Regions from separate parts of the Arthrobacter sp. NPDC080082 genome, predicted to be linked through region 4. Evidence: riboswitches for the same ligand, from Rfam matches in the RefSeq annotation. Region 4 holds a riboswitch; each other region holds the start of a gene.
The links. Region 4 has a riboswitch for S-adenosylmethionine ahead of AB0O44_RS10170 (bifunctional o-acetylhomoserine/o-acetylserine sulfhydrylase). Riboswitches for the same ligand answer to the same signal wherever they lie in the genome.

Region 1: it holds a riboswitch for S-adenosylmethionine, as region 4 does, so the genes downstream of both, AB0O44_RS16040 (aminotransferase class V-fold PLP-dependent enzyme) here and AB0O44_RS10170 (bifunctional o-acetylhomoserine/o-acetylserine sulfhydrylase) in region 4, are expected to answer to the same signal.
Region 2: it holds a riboswitch for S-adenosylmethionine, as region 4 does, so the genes downstream of both, AB0O44_RS08165 (ATP-binding cassette domain-containing protein) here and AB0O44_RS10170 (bifunctional o-acetylhomoserine/o-acetylserine sulfhydrylase) in region 4, are expected to answer to the same signal.
Region 3: it holds a riboswitch for S-adenosylmethionine, as region 4 does, so the genes downstream of both, AB0O44_RS04015 (DUF1737 domain-containing protein) here and AB0O44_RS10170 (bifunctional o-acetylhomoserine/o-acetylserine sulfhydrylase) in region 4, are expected to answer to the same signal.

What each region holds. Positions count from the first base shown of each region.
Region 1 is NZ_JBFBKQ010000009.1:42,817-49,756, reverse strand. Features, by position in the region: gene AB0O44_RS16055 (metal-dependent transcriptional regulator) at 1-254, opposite strand, end outside; gene AB0O44_RS16050 (Nramp family divalent metal transporter) at 265-1,560, opposite strand; gene AB0O44_RS16045 (class I SAM-dependent methyltransferase) at 1,639-2,397, opposite strand; gene AB0O44_RS16040 (aminotransferase class V-fold PLP-dependent enzyme) at 2,453-3,868, opposite strand; SAM riboswitch class IV at 3,903-4,016, opposite strand; gene hisN (histidinol-phosphatase) at 4,115-4,927, opposite strand; gene AB0O44_RS16030 (ribosome small subunit-dependent GTPase A) at 5,018-6,133, opposite strand; gene aroA (3-phosphoshikimate 1-carboxyvinyltransferase) at 6,117-6,940, opposite strand, start outside.
Region 2 is NZ_JBFBKQ010000003.1:269,516-276,455, forward strand. Features, by position in the region: gene AB0O44_RS08145 (ABC transporter permease) at 1-33, opposite strand, end outside; gene AB0O44_RS08150 (aliphatic sulfonate ABC transporter substrate-binding protein) at 33-1,085, opposite strand; gene AB0O44_RS08155 (ABC transporter ATP-binding protein) at 1,261-2,094, opposite strand; gene AB0O44_RS08160 (CoA-binding protein) at 2,434-2,859, shown strand; SAM riboswitch class I at 2,935-3,024, shown strand; gene AB0O44_RS08165 (ATP-binding cassette domain-containing protein) at 3,164-3,976, shown strand; gene AB0O44_RS08170 (methionine ABC transporter permease) at 3,969-4,634, shown strand; gene AB0O44_RS08175 (NtaA/DmoA family FMN-dependent monooxygenase) at 4,671-6,107, shown strand; gene AB0O44_RS08180 (MetQ/NlpA family ABC transporter substrate-binding protein) at 6,133-6,940, shown strand, end outside.
Region 3 is NZ_JBFBKQ010000001.1:846,571-853,510, reverse strand. Features, by position in the region: gene AB0O44_RS04035 (UDP-N-acetylglucosamine 1-carboxyvinyltransferase) at 32-1,555, shown strand; gene AB0O44_RS04030 (glutamate--cysteine ligase) at 1,579-2,727, shown strand; gene AB0O44_RS04025 (O-succinylhomoserine sulfhydrylase) at 2,756-3,967, opposite strand; gene AB0O44_RS04020 (rhodanese-like domain-containing protein) at 3,964-4,371, opposite strand; gene AB0O44_RS04015 (DUF1737 domain-containing protein) at 4,368-4,610, opposite strand; SAM riboswitch class IV at 4,714-4,826, opposite strand; gene AB0O44_RS04010 (PIG-L deacetylase family protein) at 5,293-6,198, shown strand; gene AB0O44_RS04005 (ATP-grasp domain-containing protein) at 6,195-6,940, shown strand, end outside.
Region 4 is NZ_JBFBKQ010000004.1:256,808-263,747, reverse strand. Features, by position in the region: gene AB0O44_RS10180 (MFS transporter) at 1-946, opposite strand, end outside; gene AB0O44_RS10175 (homoserine O-acetyltransferase) at 1,138-2,286, opposite strand; SAM riboswitch class IV at 2,300-2,415, opposite strand; gene AB0O44_RS10170 (bifunctional o-acetylhomoserine/o-acetylserine sulfhydrylase) at 2,599-3,915, opposite strand; SAM riboswitch class IV at 4,001-4,117, opposite strand; gene AB0O44_RS10165 (VOC family protein) at 4,310-4,948, shown strand; gene AB0O44_RS10160 (type II CAAX endopeptidase family protein) at 5,097-5,864, opposite strand; gene AB0O44_RS10155 (histidine phosphatase family protein) at 5,945-6,601, shown strand; gene hutI (imidazolonepropionase) at 6,607-6,940, opposite strand, start outside.

The DNA of each region.
Region 1 (6,940 bases), on a different contig from region 4:
ATCAGCCGGTGCCGCCGGACCATGGACAGGGCCAGCCGCTCACCGTCCGCGGTCAGGGTGACGGCTCCGTAGGGCTTGTGGTCCACCAGGCCCTGCTCCTTGAGCTTGCGGACCATCTCCGAGACCGAGGAGTTCGCGACGCCGAGGCGCTGGGCCAGTTGCGTGGAGGTGATCGGCTTGTCCTGCCACTCCGTGAAGGTGTAGATGACCTTGACGTAGTCCTCGATCGAGGAAGAAGGCGGGCTGGTTTTCACAGCCCCTAGCCTACCGTCCGGCCGCACCCGTGAATGTGAACCACAGCAGCGCCAGGTTCAGGGCCACCACCAGCAGCACGCTGACCACGGACGCGATCCGCAGCGGCAACCGGTCGACGAAGCCGCCCATCAGCGGGGTGCTGCTCGTCAGCACGACCAGCGGGACCAGCACGAAGGGGATGCCGAAGCTCAGCACCACCTGGCTGAGCACCAGCGCCCAGGTCGGGTCGAAGCCGACGGCCAGCAGCACGACGGCGGGAACCAGGGTCAGGAGCCGGCGCAGCATCAGCGGGATCCTGATCTTCAGCAACCCCTCCATGATGGTTCCCCCGGCGTAGCAGCCCACGGACGTCGAGGCCAGCCCGGAGGCGAGCAGCCCGACGGCGAAGACCACGCCCACCACGGGTCCCAGGCTGGCGCTGATGGCGGCGTGGGCGCCCTCGATGCTGTCCGTGCCCTCCACCCCGCCCAGGGTTGACGCTGCCAGCAGCAGCATGCCGATGTTGACGATGCCGGCTACGGCCAGCGCCGCGATGACGTCCCAGCGGGTGGCGCGAACCAGCCGCTCCACCGCGTGCTGCGGAACGTGCCGGTGCCTGTCGGGGCGGTGCCGGTCGCGCGAGAGCGCCGAATGGACGTAGATGGCGTGCGGCATGACGGTGGCGCCCAGCATGCTGGCGGCCAGCAGCACGGTGTCCGGGCCGCGGAACCCGGGGACCAAGCCGGAGAGGACCCCTGACGGGTCCGGCGGGCTGATGAACAGCCCGGCCAGGAAGCCCACCGTGATGATGGCGAGCAGGCCCATGATCACCAGTTCGAAGGGCCGCTGCCGGTTCCGGCTTTGCATGGCCAGCAGCGCCATAGAGATGCCGCCGACGACGACGGCGCCCAGTGGGAGGGGGAGTCCGAAGAGCAGGTAGAGGGCCACGGCGCCGCCGACCACTTCGGCCAGGTCCGTGGCGGCCGCGACGATTTCGGCCTGGACCCAGAATGCGCGCCGCCAGCCGGGACGCAGGCGTTCCCCGAGCAGTTCCGGCAGGCTGCGACCGGTGACGATGCCCAGCTTGGCGGACTGGTACTGAACCAGGACGGCGACGACATTGGCCACCACCAGCACCCAGACCAGCAGGTAGCCGAACTCGGCGCCCGCGGTAAGGTTGGCCGCCACATTGCCGGGATCCACATAGGCGATAGCGGCGACGAAGGCCGGCCCCAGCAGCGCCAGCAGGGCCCGGCGGGGCCCCTTCCTGCCACGGACCGGGCTCCGGCCGCCGGCGGCGGGATCCTGTTCGGCGAGGTGCAACATTGCAGGCTCCTGCGGCTGGTGGGTCAAATGAGTTCCGTATGCCTGAACAAAAAAGTTAGGCATACCGAAATCATAGGCTCAGACCTTCATCGCGCGCCAGCTTTTGGTGAGGTAGGGCAGGGCCAGCGTCTCGCCGGGACCATGACTGAGGTGCTCGTACAGGTACCACTGGAGGTTGGCCAGCACCTTGGCCCGGGTGGCCTCGCCGGCCCGCAGGAAGTAGCTGCGGGACTTGGCTAGCTCCAGGATCTCCTCCGGCGTCACCGGGTCCTCCCACCGGGTCAGGTGGCTCTCCAGCCCGGTGAACTCCGGGCCGACCGGTGGGCGGAACGAGGGTTTGTGGACGTCCCCGGCGTGCATGATCCGGGAGAGGCGGTGCACCCACGGCACGGAGGTGTCCAGCTGGTTCCAGATTAGCCCGAGCACCCCGTGCGGACGCAGGATGCGGGCGGCCTCGGTGCTGGCCTGCAGCGGCTCGCACCAGTGCCAGGCCTGCGCCACCGTCACCAGGTCGAACGCAGACGCCGGGAGGCCTGTGTGTTCGGCGGTCCCCACCGTGGCCGGGACACCAGGGAGGGCGGCGCGCAGCTGGTCCAGCATGTCCGCCGACGGGTCGACGGCGGCCGTGGCCAGGCCGCGGGCCACGAGAAGGGCGGTGAACTTACCGGTCCCCGCCCCGACGTCGGCCGCGTCCCGGGCTCCGGCGGGAATGAGCCAGTCGGCGGAGTCGGCGGGATAGCCGGGCCGCACCCGGTCGTAGTGTTCCCCGCCGTCCTGGAAGCTCGCTCCGAGCTCCTTCCGCCGGTTCTGATGCAGTTTGGGGCCGCCGCCTGCCACGTGAACTCTCCTTCGGCAGCTCGGGAAGATACCCGTCGAATCTACCGTAAACCGGCTATTCGGGGCCGTCGAGGGTGCAGGGGGCCGCCCCGGCGGTGCCGGGGGTGTTGGGCGCCCAGTGCGGGTAGCTGCGGGTGTCGTTCGCCGGTACCCAGCGCCCGGCATCCACCAGGTAGTCCCAGCCCAGGCCGTCCCGCCGCAGCGTCCGCAGCGCGGCCAGCAGCCGCTCGGCGTCCTCGAGCCGGGAGCCCAGGCCGAAGCTGGCCCGCAGCGACCCGGCGGGCAGGCCCAGCCGCTTGAGCAGCGGATGCGCGCAGAACCTGCCGTCCCGCACACCGATCCCGTGCTCTGCGGACAGGTACGCGGCGACGAGACCGGCGTCGTACCCCGCGACCGAGAAGTTCACGACGCCGATGGTGCCGTGGCCCTCCCCGCGGTCGGTCTCCTCGAAGATGTGGTGCTCGCTCACGCCGTCGATCTCCCGCAGGCCGTCGGCAAGGAAGGACCGGATGGCATCCTCGTGGCCGTGCCAGGATGCTTCGTCCAGGGCCGCGACCGCCTGGGTGGCGCGGGCCAGGGCGGCCGCGCCGAGGACGTTGGGGGAGCCGCCCTCGTGCCGGGCAGGTCCGGTGGTCCAGCTGACGGCGTCCAGCCGGGCGTCGCGGACGGCGCCGCCGCCGGCCAGATGCGGCGTCCCGGCGTCGAGCCAGTCCGGCCGCCCCACCAGGACACCCGCGCCGAAGGGCGCGTAGAGCTTGTGCCCCGAGAAGGCGACGTAGTCGATGCCGTCGGCCGCGACGTCGATGCGGCGGTGCGGGGCCAGCTGCGCTGCGTCGACGACGATCCGCGCCCCGTGCTCGTGCGCCAGCGCAGCCAGCTCCCGGACGGGCAGGATCTCGCCGGTGACATTCGACGCGCCCGTGACCGCGAGGAGGCTGATGCCGCCGGTTGCCAGCTCGGCCCGGAGCCGCGCCAGCGTCCCGGCGAGGGTCGGCGAGGCGACGACGCTGCGGTGCGGAACCCCCTGCCAAGGCAGGAGGTTCGCGTGGTGTTCGATGTCCAGGTACAGGACCTCGCCCAGGTGCCGGCCGCCGGCGGTGGGCAGGCACCCGGCCAGGAGGTTCAGCGAATCGGTGGTGTTCCGGGTAAAGATGACCGCGTCGTCGGGCCGGCCGCCGACGAACTCCCGCACAATGGTCCGCGCGTTCTCATACACCGAGGTGCTCAGCTGGGAGGCGTAGCCGGCGCCGCGGTGGACGCTGGCGTAGTAGGGCAGGATCTCGTTGAGGTAGGCGGAAACCACGGACAGGGCGGGGGCCGAGGCGCCGTAGTCCAGATTGGCGTAGCGGACCTGGCCGCCCTGGATCAGCGGCGCCTGGATCTCGGCGCCGGTCACGGCGGCCAGCGGGGCGCGCGCGGCGGATACAGCCGTGGAGGTGGACGCTAGGGACGAAAAAATGGCAGTGGACATGGGACCTCGCTCGAAAAGGACCCCGCGTGCTGGGGATCCGCGCTTGCCGGGTCCGCTCCGGACCGGCCAGGTCGTCACCCGGGGCACCCCGCCGCGAAAGGAGGGTTGCCGGCCAGCAAACCGGGGTTTAGCGCTGGCACTCGTGACCTGGTTCGAGCCTAGGACACGAGTGCCGCGCCCCGGAAAGGGGCGCGGCAATGTGAAGCGCTGTGTTACGCGGAACCGGCCCTTAGGGAAGGCGCCGCTCTAGAGCAGGTCGTCGAGGTTCGGATTGAGCCGCTTGAGGACCTCGGAGTGCAGGATCGAGTTCGTGGCCAGGGCGTTGCCGCCAAACGGGCCGTCCTCGCCTTCAAGGGAGGTGAACCGGCCGCCGGCCTCGGTGACGATCGGGACCAGGGCGGCCATGTCGTAGAGGTTCAGCTCCGGCTCGCAGGCGATGTCGACGGCGCCCTCGGCCACCAGGCAGTAGGACCAGAAGTCGCCGTAGGCGCGGGTGCGCCAGACCTCCTCGGTCAGGCCTAGGAATTCGTCGAGGTTACCGCGCTGCTTCCAGCCGCCCAGGCTGGAGTAGGAGAGGGAGGCATCCGAGAGGTCCGAGACGTTCGAAACCCGCAGCCGGGTGGCGGCGGCCAGCGAGCGGCCCGTGTAGGCGCCGGCGCCCTTGGCGGCCCACCAGCGTTTGCCGAGGGCGGGGGCGCTGACGACGCCGACCACCGGCTCGCCCTCGTCCACCAGAGCGATCAGGGTGGCCCAGACCGGGACGCCGCGGACGAAGTTCTTGGTGCCGTCGATCGGGTCGATGATCCAGCGGCGGGAGCCGTGGCCCGAGCTGCCGAATTCCTCGCCCAGGACGGCGTCGCGGGGGCGGGAGCGGGAGAGCTGGCCGCGGATGGCCTCCTCGGCGGCCTTGTCGGCGTCGGTGACCGGCGTCAGGTCCGGCTTCGTCTCGATTTTGAGGTCAAGGGCCTTGAAGCGGCTCATGGTCTGGGAATCGACCGAGTCCGCCAGGACGTGGGCAAGGCGCAGGTCATCGTTGTAGCTCGACGCGGGTTGGCTCATGCTTCCAAACTACCGTCTAAACGCGCTCCGGCCGGGGAGGCCACGTCCCGGACGGCCGGATCGCCCGCGGGGCGAAGAGGCGACATACGGTCAGGAGACGGTGCCCAGTTCCTTGGTCTCCTGGGCCTCCTGCCGCGGGTCGGTGCCCAGCAGCCGGCGCAGCGAGGCCAGCCGGGCCGGGCCCGAGGGGCCCGCGTGGCCGGCCTGGACCCACGCGTCCACGCCGCAGTTGACGGCGGTGGCGTCGTGCTTGCAGCCGCGCTCGCAGTCCTCGGTGCCGGGGGCCAGGTCGGGGAAGGAACGCAGGATGCGGTCCGGGTCCACGTGGGCCAGCCCGAAGGACCTGATCCCGGGGGTGTCGATGATCCAGCTGCCGGCCGGGGCATCCGTGACCTTCAGCGCCAGGGCGGAGGAAGAGGTGTGGCGGCCGCGGCCCGTGACGGCGTTGACGCCACCGGTGGCCCGCTCCGCCCCCGTGAGGGCGTTGACCATGGTGGACTTGCCGACGCCGGAGTGGCCGAGCATGACGGTGACCCTGCCGTCCAGGTAGCCGTGCAGTTCGGCGACGGCCGGGCCGTCCAGCCGGGCGGAGAGGCCGTCGTCGGAGCGGGCGTCGATGCCGGAGGCGGAGGCGTCGGCGGTCTTGGAGATGATGACGGGCAGGTCGAGGTGGCGGTAGTTCGCCAGCAGCTCGGCCGGGTCCTTGATGTCGGCCTTGGTGATCAGCAGCAGTGGCTCGATCCCGGCGTCGTAGGCGGCCACCAGCGCGCGGTCGATGAAGCCGGTGCGGGGCTCCGGGTTGGCAGCGGCCACGACGACCACCAGCTGGTCCGCGTTGGCCACCACGGCCCGCTCGATCGGATCGGTGTCGTCGGCGCTGCGGCGCAGCAGGGTGCGCCGGTCCTGGATCTTCACCAGCCGGGCGAGGGTGTCCGGTTCGCCGCTGACGTTGCCGACGAGGGAGACGAAGTCGCCGGCCACCACCGGATTGCGGCGCAGTTCGCGGGCACGCGCGGCGATCACGGTGCGCTCTTCATCGGTGCCCTCGGCGACGACCGCGGTGTAGCGGCCGCGGTCCACCGTGATGATCCGGCCGGTCACGGCGTCGTCGTGGCTGGGCCGGTCCTTGGTGCGCGGCCGGGACCCCTTCTTGTTGGGGCGGATCCGGACGTCGGATTCGTCCCAGGAGTCAGTGCTGCGGGCCACCGGCGGCGTCCTTGTCTGCACGGGCCTCGTCTGAACTGGTGCCATCGGCCGGGGCCAACATGGCGGCCCAGAGCTGCGGGAAGTCCGGCATGGTCTTGGCCGTGGTGGCGATGTCCTCGACCTCGACGCCGGGGACGGCGAGGCCCAGGATGGCGCCGGCGGTGGCCATCCGGTGGTCTGCGTAGCTGCGGACCACCCCGCCGTGGAGCGGGGCGGGCCGGATGACGAGGCCGTCGGTGGTTTCCTCCGCGTCGCCGCCCAGCCGGTTGATCTCGGTGACGAGGGCGGCGAGCCGGTCCGTTTCGTGCCCGCGCAGGTGGGCGATGCCGGTCAGGGTGGAGGGGCCGTCGGCCAGGGCGCAGAGCGCGGCGACCGTGGGGGCGAGTTCGCTGGTGTCGGCGAAGGTGCCGCCGCTGATGGACCGGCCGCCGGTGACGGTCAGGGTGCCGCCCTCGAGGCTGACGGTCGCGCCCATCGCGGCGAGGATGCCTCGCCAGAGGTCGCCGACCTGCGTGGTGCCTTCCGGCCAGTCGGGGATGCGGACGGTTCCGCGGGTGGCGAGGGCCGCGGCGAGGAACGGTCCGGCGTTGGAGAGGTCCTGCTCGATCCTGCGGTCGAAGGCGCGGATGGGGCCGGGGGAGACGATCCAGTGGTTGGGGCGGGAGTCGTCGACGGTGACGCCGAGCTCCCGGAGCGTGGCGACGGTCATCGCGATGTGGTCGAGGCTTGGGACGGGCTGGCCGGGGTTGGCCGCGCTGCGGTGCTCCAGGTGCAGTCCCTCGGTGAAGCGGGCGCCGGCCAGCAGCA
Region 2 (6,940 bases), on a different contig from region 4:
GCCGGTGAAGGGGGAATCTCCGAGGCCGGCCATCAGGAGTCCTTGATGGCGGAGGCGTCCGCCTTCTTCACCAGCGAGTCATCGAGAAGCGAGCCGACGGCGTCGTCGATCTGCTTCTGGCTCGCCACGTCCCCGGTCTCCACGAAGGTGGGACCGATCTTCGCGAGGACCGTGCGCTGGGCTTCGCCCGGCGCCGGGTTGACGTTGAGGTTGCTGCGCTGCAGCACCACGGTCTTGGCCACGGCCAGGTCCAGGCCGGCGGCCTCGGCCAGGATCTGCGCGGTCTCGTCCGGGTTCGCGGCCGCCCAGGCGCGGGCCTTCTCGTAGGCGTTCACCACGGTCTGCGCCTGCTGCGGCCGGTCCTTGAGGAAGGACTCGGTGGCGTTGAGGAAGCCGTAGGTGTTGAACGAGAGGTTCCGGTAGAAGAGCTTGGCGCCCTTCTGCTCGGCGCCGGCCATGATCGGGTCCAGCCCGGACCAGGCGTCCACGGATCCGTTCTCCAGGGCGGTGCGGCCGTCCGCGTGCTGCAGGTTCTGCACGGTGACGTCCTTGGGCGAGAGGCCGGCCTCGGACAGCGCCTGCAGCAGGAAGAAGTACGGGTCCGTGCCCTTGGTGGCCGCGACCGACTTGCCCTTCAGGTCCGCCACCGTGCTGATGCCGGAGCCGGGCTTGGTGACCAGGGCGGCCCATTCGGGCTGGGAGAAGATGTCGATGGTCTTGATCGGGGAGCCGTTGGCCTTGGCCAGGAGCGCGGCCGAACCGGCGGTGGAGCCGACGTCCACCGCGCCGGAACGGAGTGCCTCGTTGGCCTTGTTGGAGCCGGCCGACTGGACCCACTTGACGGTGACGCCCTGGTCCTTAAGGGCGGCCTCCAGCCAGCCCTTCTTCTTGATCACTAGGCTCAGCGGGTTGTAGGTGGCGAAGTCGATGGTCAGCGTGCCGCCGCCGTTGCCGCCGGCGGCCGCGGCGGCTGCGGGCTGGCTGCCGGAGCCTTCCCCGGCGACGCACCCGGTGAGGGCCAGGGCCGCGGAGGCGGCGACGGCGGTGAGGACGAAACGGCGGGACGTGGTGCGGGTGGGAGCCATGGAAGTTCCTTTACGGGCGGTGCGAGCGATGCGAAAGAGACAGGAGAGTGATGCGGGTGGCCGCCGGCGCGGGGAGCGGGCGGCTCGCCGGTCCGGTGCTGTGGTACCGGCGGCGCTGCCTGCCGGGAGCGGACGGACCGTTCAGGCCGTGACCGGGGCGGCGGGGGCGGGGCCGTTAGTGGCCGTCGACGCCGAGGCTGGCCAGGAGCGAGGTGCGCATTCGGGCCAGTTCGGCCGAGGCGCGGTCCCGTGGCCGTCCGCCGGGGACGGCGAGGGTGCGCACGATCGTGGCGCCGGCCGGGGACGATTCGGTGTCCTCCCGGCCGAGGACGATGATGCGGTCCGCCAGTTGCAGGGCCTCGTCGACGTCGTGCGTCACCAGCAGCACCGTGGTGGGTTCGGCGCGGTGGACCTCCAGGAGCAGGTCCTGCATCTTGATCCGGGTCAGTGCGTCGAGGGCGCCGAAGGGCTCGTCGAGGAGCAGCACGCCGGGGTTCCGGGCCAGGGCACGGGCCAGCGACGCGCGCTGGGCCATGCCGCCGGAGACCTCCCGGGGGCGGTGTTTGGCGAAGTCCTGCAGTCCCACGAGTTCCAACAGGCGGGCCACTTTGGCCTTGCCGTCGCGGGCGCTGACGCCGGCGGGCAGGCCGATGGCGATGTTCGCCTGGAGGGTATGCCAGGGCAGCAGCCGCGGCTCCTGGAACGCGAAGGCGCAGCGGTCGTCGACGCCGCGGACCGGTTCGCCGTCTATGGCGACGCTGCCGGAGGTGGCGGCGTCGAGTCCGGCGGCGGCCCGGAGCAGGGTGGACTTGCCGCAGCCGGAGGCGCCCAGGATGGCGAGCACCTCGCCGGGGACAACGTCGAAGCTGACATCCCGGAGGACGGTGTGCGCGGCGGGGCCGGTCCCGAAGGCGCGGCCCAGGCCGCGGAAGGACACCGGGAGGGCGGGGGTGCCGGAGCCGGGCCGGGCGTCGGCCCGGGGCTGGGACGGGTGCAGGACAGCAGTCATAGGGTTACTCCATCGGTCCTGGCAGTAGCACCCTACGGAAGCAGCCTTTGGCCCGGGTAGTCAGTCCGGACCCTTCCCTCGGCGTGCGTCCTCGTTATCGGCGGGCTCCGGGGTGGAGGTCCGTCGACCAGGGTTGCTGCGGCGTCATCGATCCAGGTCTCTCGGCCGCTCGGGATGGTCACTGTCTACTAAAACCGAACGGCGGATTTTCGCCAAATGGGCGCGTAATATTCGGAAACCTGCGGACGTGAGGTGTCTGGCCCGATTAGAAATTCGGCACAGTGCCCGGGGTGGGATTCCCTACTGCGGGGCCGCTGCCGGCGGACGTAGGCTGGCCGCATGAGCCACGTGAACGATCCCGCCGTCGTCGAACGCCTCCTGCGCACCAAGGGCCGGTGGGCCATCGTGGGCCTGAGCACCAACCAATGGCGTGCTGCCTACGACACGTCGCTGTTCATCCGCGACCGCCTGGGCATGGACATCATCCCGGTCAACCTGCCCGGCGACGACGTGCACGGAGAGGCCGGCTACCGCTCGCTGGCGGAAATCCCGGCGGAGAAGCGGCCCATCGACGTCGTGGATTGCTTCGTGAACTCCGGACGCGTCGGCGACGTGGTGGACCAGGCGATTGCCGCCGGCGCCGGCGCCGTCTGGCTGCAGCTGGGCGTCATCGACGAGGCCGCGGCCGAACGCGCCAAGGCCGCCGGGCTGGACGTCGTCATGAACGCCTGCCCGGCCAGGGAAGCGCCGCTCCTGGGCCTTTAACCGGGACTGACGGGAGCTTTACGGCGTGTGACGCGCCGCTTTCACCTCGGCCGGGCGTGTGCCAGATTCGTGGGGTAACCATCCCGAGCGGCTGAGAGACCTGGCTCCGTGACGCCGCAGCAACCCCCTCGATGAGGACGGTGCTACCGCCAGGACCGATGGAGAACCACTGTTCCACGGACCCGAGAGGCCGCGCTTTGCGCTGCCCCGGCGCCGGGGGATGAGGCTTTCCTCGGGCGAGCCCCGGAGGAATCATGAACACCACAACGACGGCAGCGCCGGCCCGGATCGCGGGCGGTCTGCTGTGATCGAGATCCAGAACGTCAGCACCTCGTTCCCGTCGAAGGACGGCCGGTTCACCGCCGTCGACGACGTCACCCTCACCGTGGAGCGCGGCCGGATCCAAGGCATCATCGGGTTCTCCGGCGCCGGCAAATCCACGCTGCTGCGCAACATCAACCTGCTCGAACGCCCCACTTCGGGCCGGGTCCTGGTCGACGGCGTGGACCTGACCGCCCTAAGCGAGCCGGAACTGCGCAGCAGCCGGCACGGAATCGGCATGATCTTCCAGCACTTCAACCTGCTCAACAACCTCACCGCGCAGGAGAACGTGGAGCTCTCACTGAAGTTCGCCGGGGTGGGGAAGGCCGAACGCCGGCGCCGGGCGGCCGACGCCCTGGCCATCGTGGACCTCGCGGACAAGGCCGCCAGCTACCCCGCGAAGCTCTCCGGCGGCCAGAAGCAGCGGGTGGCCATCGCCCGGGCGCTGGCCACGGAGCCGAAGGTCCTGCTCTGCGACGAACCGACGTCGGCCGTGGACCCCCGGACCACCGCCTCCGTGCTGCAGTACCTCGCTGACGTCAACGCCGAATTCGGCATCACGATCGTGGTGGTCACGCACGAAATGAACGTCATCAAGGCCATCGCGGACAACGTCGCGGTCATGGAGGACGGCCGGATCGTCGAGCAATTCGACCTGGCCGAGCTCGAACGCCCCGGCTTCCACCCCGCCACCTCGATCGGGCGGTACCTGGTCTCCGACGCCATCGAGCTGAACCGGCCCCACCGGGCAGCCGCCCCGGCCGGCCCCGCCCCGAAAGGCCTGATCCATGCTTGAGCGCATCCTCTCGGTCCTGCCCGAAATCGGCGCCGCCATGGGCCAGACCCTGGCCATGCTGCTGGTCGCGATCCCGCTGGCCGTCCTGATCGGCACGCCGCTGGGCGTCTGGCTCTACACGATCGGCCCCGGCGGGCTGCGGCACCGGCCCCGGCTCCACCGGGTCCTGGACGGCCTGGTCAACCTGGTCCGGTCCTTCCCGTTCCTGATCCTGCTGATCGCCATCATCCCGGTGACCCGCTTCATCGTGGGCACCACCATCGGCACGGCCGCGGTGATCGTCCCGCTGAGCATCAACGCCATCCCGTACTTCGCCCGCTTCGTGGAACAGAACCTCAGCCAACTCGGCAGCGGGGTGGTGGAGGCCGCCCGTTCGATGGGAGCCAGCCGGTCCCAGATCGTCCGGGACGTGCTGCTGGTGGAGGCCCGGCCGGGACTGGTCAGCTCCATCACCATCATGACCGTCAGCTTCATCTCCTACTCGGCAATGGCCGGGCTGGTGGGCGGCGGCGGGATCGGCGACTTCGCCATCCGCTACGGCTACTACCGCTACGAAACCCCGCTGATGATCACCGCGATCATCCTGATGATCCTGCTGGTCACCCTCGTCCAGTTCGGCGGCTCCCGCCTGGCCCGCCGCCTCGACAAGCGGCTCTGACCGCGGCCCCGGCACCCCACTTCGGAAAGCAGAACCATGACTTCACCAGCCAGCCCCCGCTTCGACGGACCCCGCCCCCGCCTGCTCCTCAGCGCGTTCGTCATGAACACCACCAGCCACATCATGGGCGGCCAATGGCGCCGCCCCGAGGCCCAGCAGCACCGCTTCAACGAACTGCAGCTCTGGACCGACCTGGCCCGGCAGCTGGAGGACGCGAAATTCGACGCGATCTTCTTCGCCGACGTCGTGGGCCTCTACGGCGACTACGACGGCGGCTGGGCCTCCCACCTGAGGAAGGGCCTGCAGGTTCCCTCCAACGACCCGCTGATCCTGCTTTCGGCCCTGGCCGCCGCCACCCGGGAGATCGGCTTGGCCGCCACCTCCTCCGTGATCCAGAGCCACCCCTTCCAGTTCGCCCGGCAGATGTCCACCCTGGACCACATCAGCAACGGCCGGGTGGGCTGGAACATCGTCACCAGCGTGCTGGAAAACTCGCACCGGAACTTCAACTCCACCGAGCTGACCAAACATGACGAGCGCTACGACTGGGCGGACGAATACGTCGAGGCGGCCTACAAGCTGTGGGAGGGCTCCTGGGCGGACGACGCCCTGGTCCGGGACAAGGAGGGCGGCCTCCACGCGGACCCCGAAAAGGTCAGCAAGATCTACCACAGCGGGCCCCGCTACTCCATCGACGGGCCGCACCTCGTGGCGCCGTCGCCGCAGCGCACCCCGGTGCTCTTCCAGGCCGGCAGCTCCGGCCGCGGCCAGCAGTTCTGCGCCGCCAACGCGGAGGCGACCTTCACCCTGGCGCCCAGCACCGCGATCGCGGGCGCCTACACGGCCGCCGTTCGCGAGCAGGCGGTGGCCGCCGGCCGTCGTCCCGAGGACGTGAAGTTCCTCCAGGGCATGCACTTCGTGGTGGGCGGCACCGAAGCCGAGGCGGCCCGGAAGGCGGCCGAGCTGGAGGACAGCCTGGACATCGAGGCCCTGCTGGCCCACGTCGGCGGCGGATTCGGCGTCGACCTGGGCGGGCTGCCGCTGGACACCCCGCTGGGTGACATCCAGACCGAGGGCAGCCAGGGACACCTGGAGGCCATCCGGGCCTCCACCCGCGGCGGCAACCCGACGCTCCGAGACATCGCGCTGTACCGCAGCCGGGCCAACCGGGTGGTGGGAACACCGGAACAGATCGCGGACCGGCTCGAAGAGTGGCAGGACGCCGGCATCGACGGGATCAACATCATCAACCAGACCATCCCGGGGTCCTACACCGATTTCATCACCGGGGTGCTGCCCGAACTGCGGGACCGCGGCCTCGCCCAGACCGGCTACGCGCCGGGAACCCTGCGCGAAAAGCTCTTCGGTGACGGCCCCCGACTCAACGGCCGGCACCCCGCCGCCGCCTTCCGCGGCGCCTTCACAGCGTTCTCCGCGGCCGCCGAAAACACTCCCGCCGCCGTCGGCGTCTAACCCCCCACGACAAAGGACACCCGCCATGCACCGCAGAAATTTCCTCAAGTTCGCCCTTGCCGGAGCCGGCGCCGCGTCCGCCACGGCCCTCACCGGCTGCGGCCTGGTCAACCCCGGCGGCGCCAACGCCGCCTCGGGCGGGAAGACCATCAAGATCATCGTCACCGAGTCCGCGCCGTACCAGGAGCCAACGAAGATCGCTAAGAAGCTCCTCGAGGCCAAGGGCTGGACGCTGGAGCCCACCTACGTCACGGACATCATCCAGCCCAACCTGGCGGTGGCGAACGGTGAATTCGACGCCAACTTCTTCCAGCACAATGCCTACCTGAAGCAGTTCAACCAGGACAAGGGCCTCTCCAACGTCGGCCTGTTCTACGTCTACAGCGCGCCCGGCGGGATCTGGTCGGACAAGTACAAGTCCCTCAGCGAGCTCCCCGACGGGGCCAAGATCGGCATCCCCGTGGACCCGGCCAACAACGGCCGCGCCCTGTTCATGCTCCGCGACGCCGGGCTGCTGGAGCTCTCCGACGCCACCGTCATCCACACCTCGCAGAAGAACATCACCGCCAACCCGAAGAAGCTGCAGTTTGTGGAAGTGGACCAGCAGTCCCTGGCCAAGACCCTCCCGGACGTCGACGCCGGCTTCCTGATCGCCCGGATGGCGGCCGACGCCAAGCACACCCGGGCCGACGCGCTGGCCTTCGAGCCCGACGCCAACCAGGTCCCCTTCCGGATCGTCGTTGCCGGGCGGCCCGAGTTCGCCGGCACCGAGAAGGCGGCCGCGCTGAAGGAGGCCTACCAGTCGCCCGAGGTCAAGGCCTGGTTCGCCGGCT
Region 3 (6,940 bases), on a different contig from region 4:
GTCGGTAACTCATGTGTGATATTTCTTGGGTATGACGCTTCCCACTGCAGAACACCTCGGCACGGTCCTCAAGGACGCACGCGGCGAAAAGGGCTGGACCCAGGGCAAACTTGCCGCAGAGCTTGGCACCAGCCAGAGCGCCGTCGCCCGGATGGAACAGGGCAAGCAGAACCTGAGCCTGAAGATGATCCAGCGCCTGGAGTCCATCTTCGGCCGCACCATCGTCAAGGTGGGCCGGCCCCAGATGACCCACCTGCGCGTGGAGGGCGGCCACACCCTCTCCGGCGCCGTGGACGTCAACAGCAGCAAGAATGCCGGCGTCGCCCTGCTCTGCGCCAGCCTGATCAACCGCGGCACCACGGTACTGCGCCGGCTGGCCCGGATCGAGGAGGTCAACCGGATCGTCGAGGTGCTGACCAGCATCGGCGTCGAGTGCACCTGGCTGAACGCCACCGACCTGCAGATCCGCCGCCCCGCCGTCCTGGACCTCGACGGCATGGACGTCGACGCAGCCCGCCGCACCCGCAGCGTCATCATGCTGCTGGGCCCGCTGCTGGACGAGTCCGCCGAGTACCGGCTCCCCTACGCCGGCGGCTGCGACCTGGGCACCCGGACCGTGGAGCCGCACATGCAGGCGCTGCGCCAGTTCGGCCTCCGCGTGGAGGCCACCTCCGGCTTCTACACCGTCCAGGCGCCGCCCGCCGACGGCGAGAACCGCTCCTTCGTCCTCAGCGAGCGGGGCGACACGGTCACCGAGAACGCCATCATGGCTGCCGCCCACCGTCGCGGCACCACGGTCATCCGCAACGCCAGCCCCAACTACATGGTCCAGGACCTCTGCTTCTACCTGCAGCGCCTGGGCGTGGAGATCGACGGCGTCGGGACCACCACGCTGAAGATTGTCGGCCGGCCCGCGGTGGACGTGGACATCGAGTACTTCCCCTCCGAGGACCCGATCGAGGCGATGAGCCTGATCACGGCCGGCATCGTGACCAACTCCGAGGTCACCATCCGCCGCGTGCCGATCGAGTTCATGGAGATCGAGCTGGCCACCCTGGAGCAGATGGGCCAGCGGCTGGAGGTCTCCGCCGAATACGTGGCGCGCAACGGCCGGACCCGGCTGGTGGATGTCACTACCCGGCCCTCCGAGCTGAAGGCGCCCGAGGACAAGATCCACCCCATGCCGTTCCCGGGCCTGAACATCGACAACCTGCCGTTCTTCGCCGTGATCGCCGCCAACGCGCAGGGCCAGACCATGATCCACGACTGGGTCTACGAGAACCGCGCCATCTACCTGACCGAACTGAACCGGCTCGGCGCGCAGGTGCAGCTGCTGGACCCGCACCGGATCTACGTCAACGGCCCCACCAAGTGGCGCGCCGCCGAGGTGGGGTGCCCGCCGGCCCTCCGCCCTGCCGCCTGCCTGCTGCTGGCCATGCTGGCCGCCCGGGGCGTGTCCGAGCTGCGCAACATCTACGTGATCGAGCGCGGGTACGAGGATCTGGCCGAGCGGCTGAACACCATCGGCGCGAAGATCGAGTACTTCCAGGACTAAAGACCCCCGGCGCACAATGGGGTATGCGCACCTTCGGCGTCGAAGAGGAACTGCTGATCGTGGACCCCGTCAGCGGGGTGCCGCTGGCGCTCGCGGACGCCATGCTGCGCGGGCTCGTCCGGGGCCCGGAGACCGGCGAGGGCCATTCCGGCTTCAGTTTCGAGCTCAAGCTCGAACAGATCGAAACCCAGACGCTGCCGTGCCGGGAGCATGACGCCCTGCTGCGGCAGATTCGTCGGGCCCGCCGGACCGCCGACGACGCCGCCCGGGTGCACGGCGCCCGGGTCGCGGCACTGGCCACCTCGCCGCTGGCCGCACCCACCCACACCACCCCCAAACTGCGCTACGCCACGATGCAGCGGCGGTTCGGCCTCACCGTCCAGGAGCAGCTCACCTGCGGGCTGCACGTCCACGCCGCCATCGACTCGCCCGAGGAGGGGGTGGCGGTGCTGGACCGGATCCGGGACAAGCTGGCTGTGCTGATCGCCCTCAGCGCCAACTCCCCGTACTGGAACGGGATGGAAACGGGGTTCGAGAGCTACCGCACCCAAGCCTGGAACCGCTGGCCCGCTGCCGGTCCGACGATGGTCTTCGGCAGCCATGCGGCCTACCGCAGGGTGGTGTCGCGGCTGCTGGACAGCGGCGTGCTCTTCGATGAGGGCATGGTGTACTTCGACGCGCGGCTGGCCCGGAACCATCCCACCGTGGAGATCCGGGTGGCGGACGTGTGCCTGCGCGCGGAGGACGCGGCGCTGCTGGCGGTGCTGGTGCGGGCGCTGGTGGAGACCGCCTCGCGCGAGTGGTACGACGGCGTGGACCCGGCGCCGGTGCCGACCGTGCTCTTGAGGATGGCGGCCTGGCAGGCGAGCAACTGCGGGCTGTCCTCCGAGCTGCTGGACTTCGGGACCTTCCGGCCCCGCCCCGCGGCCGAGGTGGTGAACGCCCTGGTGGACTACCTCGCCCCGGTCCTGGCGGATCAGGGCGAGCTCGGCGTGGTGCGCGCCGGGGTGGCCAGGATCCTGGCGGAGGGCACCGGTGCGGAGCTGCAGCGCCGCGCCGGGCTCGGCGCCGTCGTCGGCGAGGCGGTGCGGACCACGGTCGGCGGGGACGTGCCCGACGCCGGCACCGCTACCGGTCCGCTGCCGGCACTGGCACCCGTCCGCCGGTTCTAGGCCGTACGTTCCACGCCGCCGCCGGGGATTACTGGATCCGCGCCAGCGCCTGGCCAAGGTCCCGGATCAGGTCCTCCGCGTCCTCCAGTCCGACGGAGAGACGCACCACGCCGTCGCTCAACCCGATAGCGGCCCGCCCCTCCGGACCCATGGCCCGGTGCGTGGTGGTGGCCGGGTGCGTGATCAGCGATTTCGAGTCGCCCAGGTTGTTGGAGATGTCGATGATCCGCAGCCCGTCCAGCAGCCCGAAGGCGGCATCCTTGGCGGACCGGCCGGCCGGGGACGCCAGTTCGAAGGTCAGCACGGTCCCGCCGGACTTCATTTGCTTGGCGGCCAGCTCGTGCTGCGGGTGGGAGGCCAGGAGCGGGTACTTCACCCAAGTCACGGCCTGCTGCGCCTCGAGCCACTCTGCCAGCCGCAGCGCCGAGGCGGAGGCGTGGTTGACCCGCAACGACATGGTTTCCAGGCCCTTGGTCAGCACCCAGGCGTTGAAGGCGGACAGCGCGGGTCCGGTGTGGCGCATCAGTTGCCGGACCGGGCCCTCGATGAACTCCTTGCTGCCCAGGATCGCGCCGCCCAGCACCCGGCCCTGGCCGTCGATGTGCTTTGTGCCGGAGTAGACCACCACGTCCGCGCCGAAGTCCGTGCAGCGCTGCAGCAGCGGGGTGGCGAAGACGTTGTCCACCACCACGGTGGCGCCGGCGGCGTGCGCCAGCCCGCTCACGGCGGCGATGTCCACGATCTCCTGCATCGGGTTCGACGGCGACTCGAAGAACACGGCGGTGGCCGGCGTCGAGAGCGCGTCACGCCACTGGTCGAGGTCCGGGCCGTCGACGAAGACGGTCTCCACGCCCCAGCGCGGCAGGATCTCGTTCAGGATCACGAAGCAGGATCCGAACAGGGACCGGGCGGCGACCACCCTGTCACCGGCCCCAAGCAGCGCGCCGAGAGCGGTGAACACCGCGGACATGCCCGACGCCGTCGCGAAGCACGCCTCGGTGCCCTCGAGCAGGCGGAGCCGCTCCTGGAAGGTGGCCACCGAGGGGTTGCCGTAGCGGGAGTAGACGAACCGCTCGTCCTCGCCGGTGAAGGCCCGCTCCGCGGCGGCGGCGGATTCGTAGACGAAGCCGGAGTTGAGGAAGATCGGCTCGGTGGTTTCCTGGAAGCCGGTCCGGTCCAGGCCGCCACGGACGGCCTGGGTGTCCGGGTTCCAGTCCGCGGCCTCGGGATTGAAACTCATGCGGTGCGGGTCCCGTCGGTCGGCAGGCCCACGTTTTTCCAGCCGTTGACGCGGCGGACGCCGGCCTCATCCGGCTGGCCCTCAAAGCCGTCCAGCACGTTGTAGACGGTGAATCCCGCCGCCGTCGCAGCCCCTGCCGCCGCGACGGAGCGGGCCCCGGACCGGCAGAGGAAGAGCAGTTCGGCGTCGGCCGGGACGCGCTGCCGGAGCTCGTCCAGGAAGTCCTCGTTCGGCACGCCGCCGGCCCGGGTCCACTCGATGAATACCGGCTCCGCGGCCGCCCCGCCGGTCACCGGGACGCCGATCTGGGCCCACTCGGCCCGGGTGCGGACGTCCACCAGCACCGCGCCGGACTGCAGCCGTTCCCAGGTTGCCTGCGGGGTCAGGTCCCCGGCGTAGCTCATGCCCCCGCCTGCCCTTCGGATTCCAGCCCTTCGGATTCCAGACCGTCGACGGCGCGGGCCACCGCGGCGTCCGCCTCCGCGACGGCGGCCGGCAGCACCAGTGCCTGCGCCACGATCACCGATGTGCCATTGAAGGTTGCGGCCGGGCTGCCGTGCAGCACATACCCCTCGGCAAGGGCGGCCGAGATCCGCTCGCAGAAGCTGCGGTCGTCTGGGCCGGTCAGCAGCCGGTAGGCCAGCCGCTCCGCGGGCGCTGCGGCCTGCGCGGGAGGGTTGGCCGGGGTGCCGGTTCCGGGGGCGGGGACTGGGGGCGGGGTCGCGTCGGACACGACAAACTCCTTACGTTCACGCTTGCAGCTCGAATGGTCGATTGCCGAGTAGTCACCTGAGGCACCCCGCCGCAAAAGGAGGGTTGCCGACCGGCCAGTCAGGGCTTGGCACCGGTTCTCATTACTCTGCAAAAAACCTAACACCCCGGGGCCCGCGCCCGCGCGTCGGCCCCGTCATGTTCGGTCACGGGAGGCCGTCCGCCGTAGGCCGACCGAGTATCGCGCCCGTCGTGATCGAGTACAAAAAGCCAGTTCCGTCCGCGGTGGCCGAATGCTTTTCGGGTATTGCCTACTCGGGTTTTCCGATAGGGGCGTCACGTTTACTGAAGTGGCAGTCCAAGGTCTCCGCTGGGTCTCCACATACCGCATACGCCTTTTCAGCACCCGCTGCGCGGCCGCTTCCGGCCGTATGCGCAGTGCCGCTGGCGCATGGGTTTTGACGTCTCCGCCGGGATACCGCGGACCGGTTCTTTGACAAGCAATCCTTCCCTCCAGAACCCGGCAGCCTCTGCCGGGCGGGTTGCAGATCCATCATTTTGTCCGGCGCAGCACTGGGGGCGGCCGGCACCTCGAAGAAGAACTGGAAAGATTCATGGTCTCGATTTACGTCTTGATAATCGTCTTGCTGATTGCGCTGCTGGTCGCAGCGGCGGTGGGGAAATCCTGGTTCCACCGCCGGCTGCGCCGTCCCGAACTTCTGCGCCGGATTTCCCTCGCCACCGGCGCGGTGCTGCTGCTGGCCAACGTCGCCGCCTTTGCCCTGGACGCCTCCGAGTTCTGGCAGACCGCCGACCTGACCGCCACCCTGGGCGGACTCACCGCCCTCGCCATCGCGCTGACCGCCCTGCGCACCGGTGGAAGCCCGGCCCGGCAGCCCCGCCGGGTGCTGGCCATCGGCGCCCACCCGGACGACCTGGAGCTGGCCTGCGGCGGAACGCTCGCCAAGTTCGTCGACTCCGGCCACGAGGTGCAGGGGCTGGTGATGAGCGACGGCAAGCGCGGCGGCAACGCCCTGGAGCGGTCGCTGGACGCCCAGCGCGGCGCCACGTTCATGGGCCTGACCGGCATGATCCATCACAACTTCACGGACACCGAGCTGCACCGCCACAGCCAGGAAATGGTGGGCGCCATCGAGCACGCGATCGTGCGCTTCAACCCGGACATCATCCTCACCCACTCCAACCACGACCAGCACCAGGACCACCAGGCGGTGCACCAGGCCACCCTGCGGGCCGCGCGGCAGCACCACTCGATCCTTTGTTACGAGAGCCCCTCGGCCACGCGGGAATTCAACCCCAGCGTCTTCGTGGACATTGACGACTACGTCGACGCCAAGGTCCAGGCGGTGAAGATGCACAGCGACCAGCTGGCCAAGCCGTACATGACGCCCGAACGGGTCCGCGGCATCGCCTCCTTCCGCGGCGGCCAGGCCCGCCGCCGGGTGGCCGAGGCCTATGAACCCGTCCGCCTGCTGAGCACCGAAATGGAGAAGCTGTGAAGCCGCGCGTGCTGGTCACCGGCGTCGGCGGCCCCGCCGGCCGTGCCCTCGCCGCGCAACTGACCGAACGTGGCATCCCGGTCCTCGGCACGGACATCCGCGACCTGGCCGAAGTCTCCGGGGTGCCGGTGGTCCGGGTACCCGCGGCCACGGATCCCGAGCTGGTGTCCGCGCTGCGCCGGCTGGTCGGCGCCGAGGGCATCAACCTCGTGATCCCCACGGTCAGTGAGGAACTGCCCCGCCTGGCCGCCTTCCGGGCCGGCTTTGGCCCGGACGTCCGCGTCATCATCGGGCCGACCGGCGCCGTCGCGCTCGCCGATGACAAGCTCTACACCGCCTGGCAGCTGCATTCTGCCGGCGTTCCGGTTCCCGCCTTCGGGGTTCCCCGGGACTTCCGCTGCGCGGAGGAGGCCATCGAGCTCCTGGGCGGACCCGTCGTCATCAAGCCCCGGGTGTCCCGGGGCGGCCGCGGCGTGACGGTGGTCCGGAGCGGCTCCGACGTCGACTGGGCCGGACTTCCCGGCGGCCTGATCGTCCAGGAATTCATCCCAGGCACCGAGTACGGGCCAATGGTCTTCGGAACCCCGGCGCACAACACCACACCGCCGTTCGCCGTCGTCGTGGAGAAAACCGCGCTCGCGCAGGGCGAGGTCGGCAACGCCCTTAGTACCCGCCGGGTGGAGGCGGGGGAGGCGAACGACGTCGGCAACCTGGCGATGAACGCCGTCCGTGCCCTGTCCCT
Region 4 (6,940 bases):
CCAGGCGGTCGGACAGCCGGCCCACCATCGGAACCACAGAGAAGTGAATGGCGTGGGCGATCAGCAGCAGCATGAGGATGCGGGTGGTGTCGGCGTGGACCACGGTCTTCAGGTAGGTGATGGAGAAGGTGACCACGAGGTAGTAGAGGATGTTCTCCGCGAAGCGCAGGCCCATGGCGGTGAAGACGCCGCGGGGGTAGCGGCGGAAGACCTCGGCAACGCCGTAGCCCTTGTGGCCGGCTTCGACTTCCTTGCGGGCCTCGAGGAAGATCGGCGCATCGTTGACCTTGGTGCGGATGTAGTAGCCGATCAGGACGATCACGGCGGAGAGCCAGAAGGCCACACGCCAACCCCAGCCGAGGAAGTCGGCGGAGGACAGGACCGAGGAGAGGATGAACAGCACCGCGGTGGCGAAGAGGTTACCCAGCGGCACGGCGGACTGCGGCCAGCTGGCCCAGAAGCCGCGGGACTTGCTGGGGCTGTGCTCGGCCACCAGCAGGACGGCGCCGCCCCACTCACCGCCGACGGCGAAGCCCTGGGCGAAGCGCAGGAAGACCAGCAGGGCCGGAGCCCAGTAGCCGATCTGGGCGAAGGTGGGCAGGCAGCCCATCAGGAAGGTGGAGACACCCACCAGGATGATGCTCAGCTGCAGCAGCTGCTTGCGCCCGAACTTGTCACCGAAGTGGCCGAAGACGATGCCGCCGATGGGGCGGGCGACGAAGCCGACCGCGTAGGTCAGGAAGGCGGCCAGGATGCCGTCCAGTTCGGTCTGGGAATTGGGGAAGAAGGCCTTGCCGAAGACCAGGGTTGCGGCGGAGGCGTAGAGGAAGAATTCGTACCACTCCACCACCGTGCCGGCCATGGAGGCGGCGACGACTTTCTTGAGGCCGGACGCCTTGACGTCGGTTTCCTCTGCGCGCCTCGCGGCGGCGTTTTCCGTGCTCATAAGAACTCCTTCGGTGTCGCCATCGACACCCTGCGGCTTACTGGGCTGACTCCGTGTGAGTTGGACCACACGCGGTCATTCTCCACGAGTATGGAGTGTCACCGCCGCAGCCTCAACGACCAATCGCGCAGAGCCTATCTGCAAAATTGCACACCAGTCCCCGGCAAGAGCCAGCGAAGAAGCCTTGATGCTCAGGCGAAGAACGCCTCCCGGAGGACGCCGCCGAGCTGGCCGATCTCGGTCAGGAACCCGTCGTGGCCGATCGGGGCCGAGATGACGTGCATGGGCACCTCCCCCGGCAGGGCCGCCGCGAGCTCCCGGGACTGTTCGGGAAAGTACAGCCGGTCCGAGTCCACGGCGGCGATGAAGAACTCGGCGGTAGCCCCGGCGAGCGCCTGCTGCAGGTTTCCGCGGCCACGGGCGACGTCGTGGCTCATCAGCGCTTCGGTGATCGCGATGTAGCTGTTGGCGTCGAAGCGCTGCACCAGTTTATTGCCCTGGTGGTCCAGGTAGCTCTCCACCTGGTAGCGGCCGCGGCCGGACAGCGGCCCGGGCGCGAGCGGTGTCTCGCCGTCCTGACCGGTCCGGCCGAAGCGGCCCTCCAGTTCGGCGGCCGAGCGGTAGGTGATGTGCGCGATCCGCCGGGCCAGCGCCAGGCCCTCATGCGGCTCGGGGCCGCCGTAGTAGTCGCCGCCATTGAAGCGCGGGTCCTGACGGATCGCGAGGGTCTGGGCCTGGGCGAAGGCGATCTGTTCGGCGGTGCTGTAGGCGCCGACGGCGATCACGGCGCAGCGGCGCACGCGTTCCGGGTAGCTGACGGCCCACTCCAGGGCCCGGGCGCCGCCGAGGGAGCCGCCGAGCACGGCGTGCCATCGGTGGATGCCCAGCGCGTCGGCCAGCCGGGCCTCGGCGGCGGTGCTGTCGCGCAGGGTGACGAGGGGGAAGCGGGATCCCCAGGGCCGGCCGTCGGGCGCCGGCGTGGACGGGCCGGTGGAGCCGTAGCAGCCGCCGAGGATGTTGATGGACACCACGAAGTACCGGTCCGTGTCCACGGGCGCGCCGGGGCCGGCGAGCTGTTCCCACCAGCCAGGCTCCCCGCCGGCGCCGCGGGTGACGTGGGTGTCCCCGGTCAGGGCGTGCTCGATCAGAACGGCGTTGGAGGCGTCCGCGTTCAGGGTGCCCCAGGTCTCGTAGGCCAGCACCACGTCCGGCAGGACGGCGCCGGATTCGAGTTCCAGGGCGCCGACGGACAGGTACCGCACGGTGCCTTCGGGGGCGGCGGCGTTTCCTGCTGCGGGGCTGGTGGCGGGTACACCCGTTCGGGTGACGGCAATCGTCATGTTAAAAGACCTCACTTCGCGCTTGCCTGCCGTCAATTGACCGGCAGGCCAGGTCTTCACCCGGGGCACCCCGCCGCAAAAGGAGGGTTGCCGGCCAGCAAGCCGGGGCTGTCGCTGGCACTCATGACCTGCACCGAGTCTACGAAAGAGGGCGGCGTCGTGGCGAAGATTGTGACTTCCATGTGACAGCCGCCCGCCCCGCCGCCCCGTTTCCCCACCTTTGAAGGCCAAGGCGGGCGGGTCGCCGCGGACACGCCGCGCCGGCCGCCGTCGGGCCCGCAAAGGTGGGGAAATCCGGCAGGGGTCCCGGACCTAGCCGGTCTTCGCGGCGCGGAAGCCGGCGTCGAGGTCCGCCAGGATGTCGTCGATGTGCTCCAGGCCCACCGAGAGCCGGACCAGGCCCGGGTGGACGCCCGCCACCGCCTGCTGCTCCGGGCTGAGCTGGCTGTGCGTGGTCGACGCCGGGTGGATCACCAGCGAGCGCACGTCGCCGATGTTCGCCACGTGCGAGTGCAGCTCCAGGGCATCGACGAAGCGCTTGCCGGCCTCCACTCCCCCGGCGATGACGAAGGAGACGACGGCGCCCGTACCGCGGGGACCGTACTTCCGGCCGCGCTCGTACCAGGGGCTCGAGGGCAGCCCCGCGTAGGCGACCGATTCGACGTCCTCCCGGCCCTCCAGCCATTCGGCCACCCGGGTGGCGTTGGCGACGTGCCGCTCCACCCGCAGGCTCAGCGTCTCGATGCCCTGGGCGATCAGGAAGGCGTTGAAGGGCGCGACGGCGGAGCCGAGGTCGCGCAGCAGCTGGACCCGGGCCTTGAGGATGTAGGAGAGGTTGGCCCCCAGTGCGCCGTCCGCGCCCAGGTCCCGGGCGTAGACCAGGCCGTTGTAGCTGGGGTCGGGGGTGTTGAAGCCGGGGTACCGCTCCGGGTCCGCGCCGAAGTCGAACTTCCCGGAGTCCACGATCACACCGGCGATCGCCGAGCCGTGGCCGCCCAGGTACTTCGTGGCCGAGTGCACCACGATGTCCGCGCCCCACTCCAGCGGCCGGATCAGGTACGGGGTGGCGAGGGTGTTGTCCACGATCAGCGGCACCCCTGCCTGGTGGGCCACGTCCGAGATTCCCTCGATGTCCAGGACGTCCTGGCGCGGATTGGAGACCACCTCCCCGAAGAACAGCTTGGTGTTCGGCTGCACCGCCTCGCGCCACTGGTCCAGGTTGTCCGGGTCCGCCACGAAGGTCACGGAGATGCCGAACTTCTTCAGAGTGTGGGCCAGCAGGTTGTAGGTGCCGCCATAGAGGCTGGGGCTGGCCACCACGTGGTCCCCGGCCTCGGCGATGTTGAGGATGGCGAAGGTTTCCGCCGCCTGCCCGGAACTGAGCAGCAGCGCGCCGAGGCCGCCCTCCAGGCTGGCGATGCGCTGTTCGACCGCGTCCTGGGTGGGGTTGCCGATTCGGGTGTAGATGGGGGCGAGCTCGGCCAGGGCGAACCGGTTGGCGGCGCTCTCGGCGCTCGGGAAGACGAACGACGTCGTCTGGTAGATCGGCAGCGCACGGGCGCCGGTGGCGGCGTCCGGCTGCTGGCCGGCGTGAATCTGACGGGTTTCAAAGGACCAGGCGTTGGACATGGTGTCTCCTGTGACTGGGCTCAGGACGGCACCGCCTCCCGGGTCCTGCGCCGCTGGCAGGTCCCGGAATATCGTCACGGCCCTGGCGCCGCGCTTGCCCCGCCGGCGGTCGCCGGAGGGCCAGGTCTTCACCCGGGGCACCCCACCGCGCAAGGAGGGTTGCCGGCCAGCGAGCCGGGGCTTGGCGCTGGCACTCATGACCTGCTCCCAGTGTAGGAAGCCGGAAACCGGTCCGGATAGCTTTGTGACAAAGATGAAGAAACCGGTCCCCGGGACGGCTTCTCCGGCGGATTTCCCCGGCCGCGCCGGGCGGCACGGGGACCCTCCGGGCGGCGCCGGCGAGGTTAGGACAGCCTAAGCTGAGAGGTCCATCACAAAGTGCCAAGATGAGGGCATGCGCATGGATCACGTCTCTTACGCCTGTGAAAAGGATGGCCTCGCGGCCACCACCGACCGTATCGCCACGGCCCTCGGGGTCGAGGCCGTCAAGGGCGGCGTGCACCCCCGATTCGGCACCCGCAACATGATCATCCCCCTCGCCGGGCACAAGTACCTGGAGGTCGTGGAGGTCCTGGACCACCCGGCGTCGGACAAGGCACCGTTCGGCCAGGCGGTCCGCGCCCGCTCCGCCGCCGGCGGCGGCTGGATGGGCTGGTGCGTTGAGGTCGACGACCTGGCACCCTTCGAGGAACGCCTGGGCCGCGCCGCGGTCAACGGCAACCGCAAGTTCCCCGATGGCCGTGAACTGGTCTGGAAGCAGATCGGCATCCTGGGCCTGATCGCGGATCCGCAGGTGCCCTACATGCTCAAGTGGGAGGGCGACCCGGCCCTGCACCCGTCCAACGCCTACGAGAGCTCGGTGAAGATGTCCGAGCTGACCATCGCGGGCTCCGCGCAGCGGGTCACCGAGTGGCTGGGCGAACCGGTGGAGAAGCCGCTGGAGGACGTGGCCGTGAACTGGCAGGCCCCGCACGGCACGCCGGGCATCCTCTCGGTCACCTTCGAGACCGCTTCCGGAGCCGTCACCATCTAGGGCTTCGGCCCGCCACAACTTCGGCCGCCGGCCGCGGGTGTCAATGACGCCACCCGCCGCCGGGGGCCGAAACTCTTTAAGCCGCTCCCCGCCTCGTCGTGCGGGTCAGGGCACCGCAGGACACGTCTCCGCAGGAATCCCAGAAGCCTCAGCCCAGGCCGACCGCCTTGCCGAACAGGCTGAAGCCCACGAACGCCACGATGTCCAGCAGCGCGTGCGCGATCACCAGCGGCATCACCCGCCGGGTCCGGGTGTAGACCAGGGCGAAGATGACGCCCATGATGGCGTTGCCGATGAACGGCCCGAACCCCTGGTACAGGTGGTAGCTGCCGCGCAGGATTGAGCTCGCGGCGATGGCCGCCGGCAGCCGCCAGCCGAGTTTACCGAACCGGTCCAGCAGGTATCCCACCACGATCACCTCCTCGACGATCCCGTGCCGGATGGCGGAGAGGACCAGGACGGGCACGGTCCACCAGTAGGTGCCCAGCGCGCTCGGGATGATCGCCGTCGTGATGCCCAGGGCCCGGCCGGCGGCATAGAGGCCCAGCGACGGGATGCCGATCAGCAGGAACAGGCCCACACCCTGCAGCAGGTCCTTTCCGGGGCGTGCGAAATCGAACCCGAGCTTCCGGAATGCCGAGCCGCCGGGGGTCCCCGGCTCGCGGGGACCGGTGAGGAAGTAGAGCACCAGCAGCACGGGGACGAGCGCGAAGGCGATGTCCAGCAGCTGGTAGGTCAGGTCGAAGTACTCGCGGCTGCTCTGGGAGCGGTTCAGCGTTGAGGTCCCCTGGGCCAGCGGCGCCTGCGAGAGCTTGTCCAGCAACTGCACCACCGAGTACACCGCCGACTGCCCCAGCGAGAGTCCCAGCACAATCCATACTTCGAACCGCACACGGCGGCGGGAGGTAACCAGCATGGTCCTATCTTGCCTGCCGTTGCCGGGAGTTGGCCGGACGCGCCTAAGCTGGGGCTGTGAGCGCGCCCGGGAAAATCCTGATGATCCGGCACGGCCAGTCCGCCGCCAATGCCGACACCTCCATCTACAACCGGGTGCCCGATTACCGCATCCCGCTGACCGATCTGGGCGTCGAGCAGGCCCGGGCCGCCGGCGTCGAACTCCGCCGCCAGCTGGACGGGCAGCAGGTCTGCGTCTACGTCTCCCCCTATCTGCGTGCCTACCAGACCCTCGAAGCGCTGGACCTGGGCAACCTGACCGAGCGGGTCATCGAGGAGCCCCGGCTGCGGGAGCAGGACTGGGCGAACTTCCAGATCGCCGGTGACATCGAGGACCAGAAGGAGCTCCGGAACGCCTACGGGCACTTCTTCTACCGGTTCCGCGAGGGCGAGTCCGGGTCCGATGTCTACGACCGGATCTCCTCGTTCATGGAGACCCTGTACCGGCACTGGTCCAAACCGGACTACGCGCCCAACGCCCTGTTCGTTACGCACGGGCTGACCATGCGGCTGTTCTGCATGCGCTGGTTCCACTGGTCCGTGGAGTACTTCGAGTCGTTGAACAACCCGGACAACGCCGAGCTGCGCACCCTGCACCGCACCGGGGACGGGAAGTACGAACTCGACAAGCCGTTCAGCCAGTGGGTGGAGCGGCGCGTGGACGAGACCGTGCTGCACGCCCCGCCCATGGTCTTCTAGAAGGTTTAGCGGGCGCGGACCCCGGCGCGCCAGACGGCGTGGGTCAGCGGCATGCCCGGCCGGTAGGCCAGGTGGGTGGCCGAGGGGGCGTTGAGCAGGTGCAGGTCCGCGCGGTGGCCGACGGCGATCGACCCCACAGCGCGTTCGCCGTCGACGTCGTTCCCCGACTCCCGGCCCAGCGCCAGCGCCCCGCCGTAGGTCGCGGCGCGGACCGCCTCGTGCACGCTGAGCCGCATCTGCAGCACCGCGGTGGTGACGCAGAAGGCCATGGAGCTGGTGTAGGAGGTGCCGGGGTTGGCGTTGGAGGCGAGGGCCAGCTGGACGCCGGCGTCCAGCAGT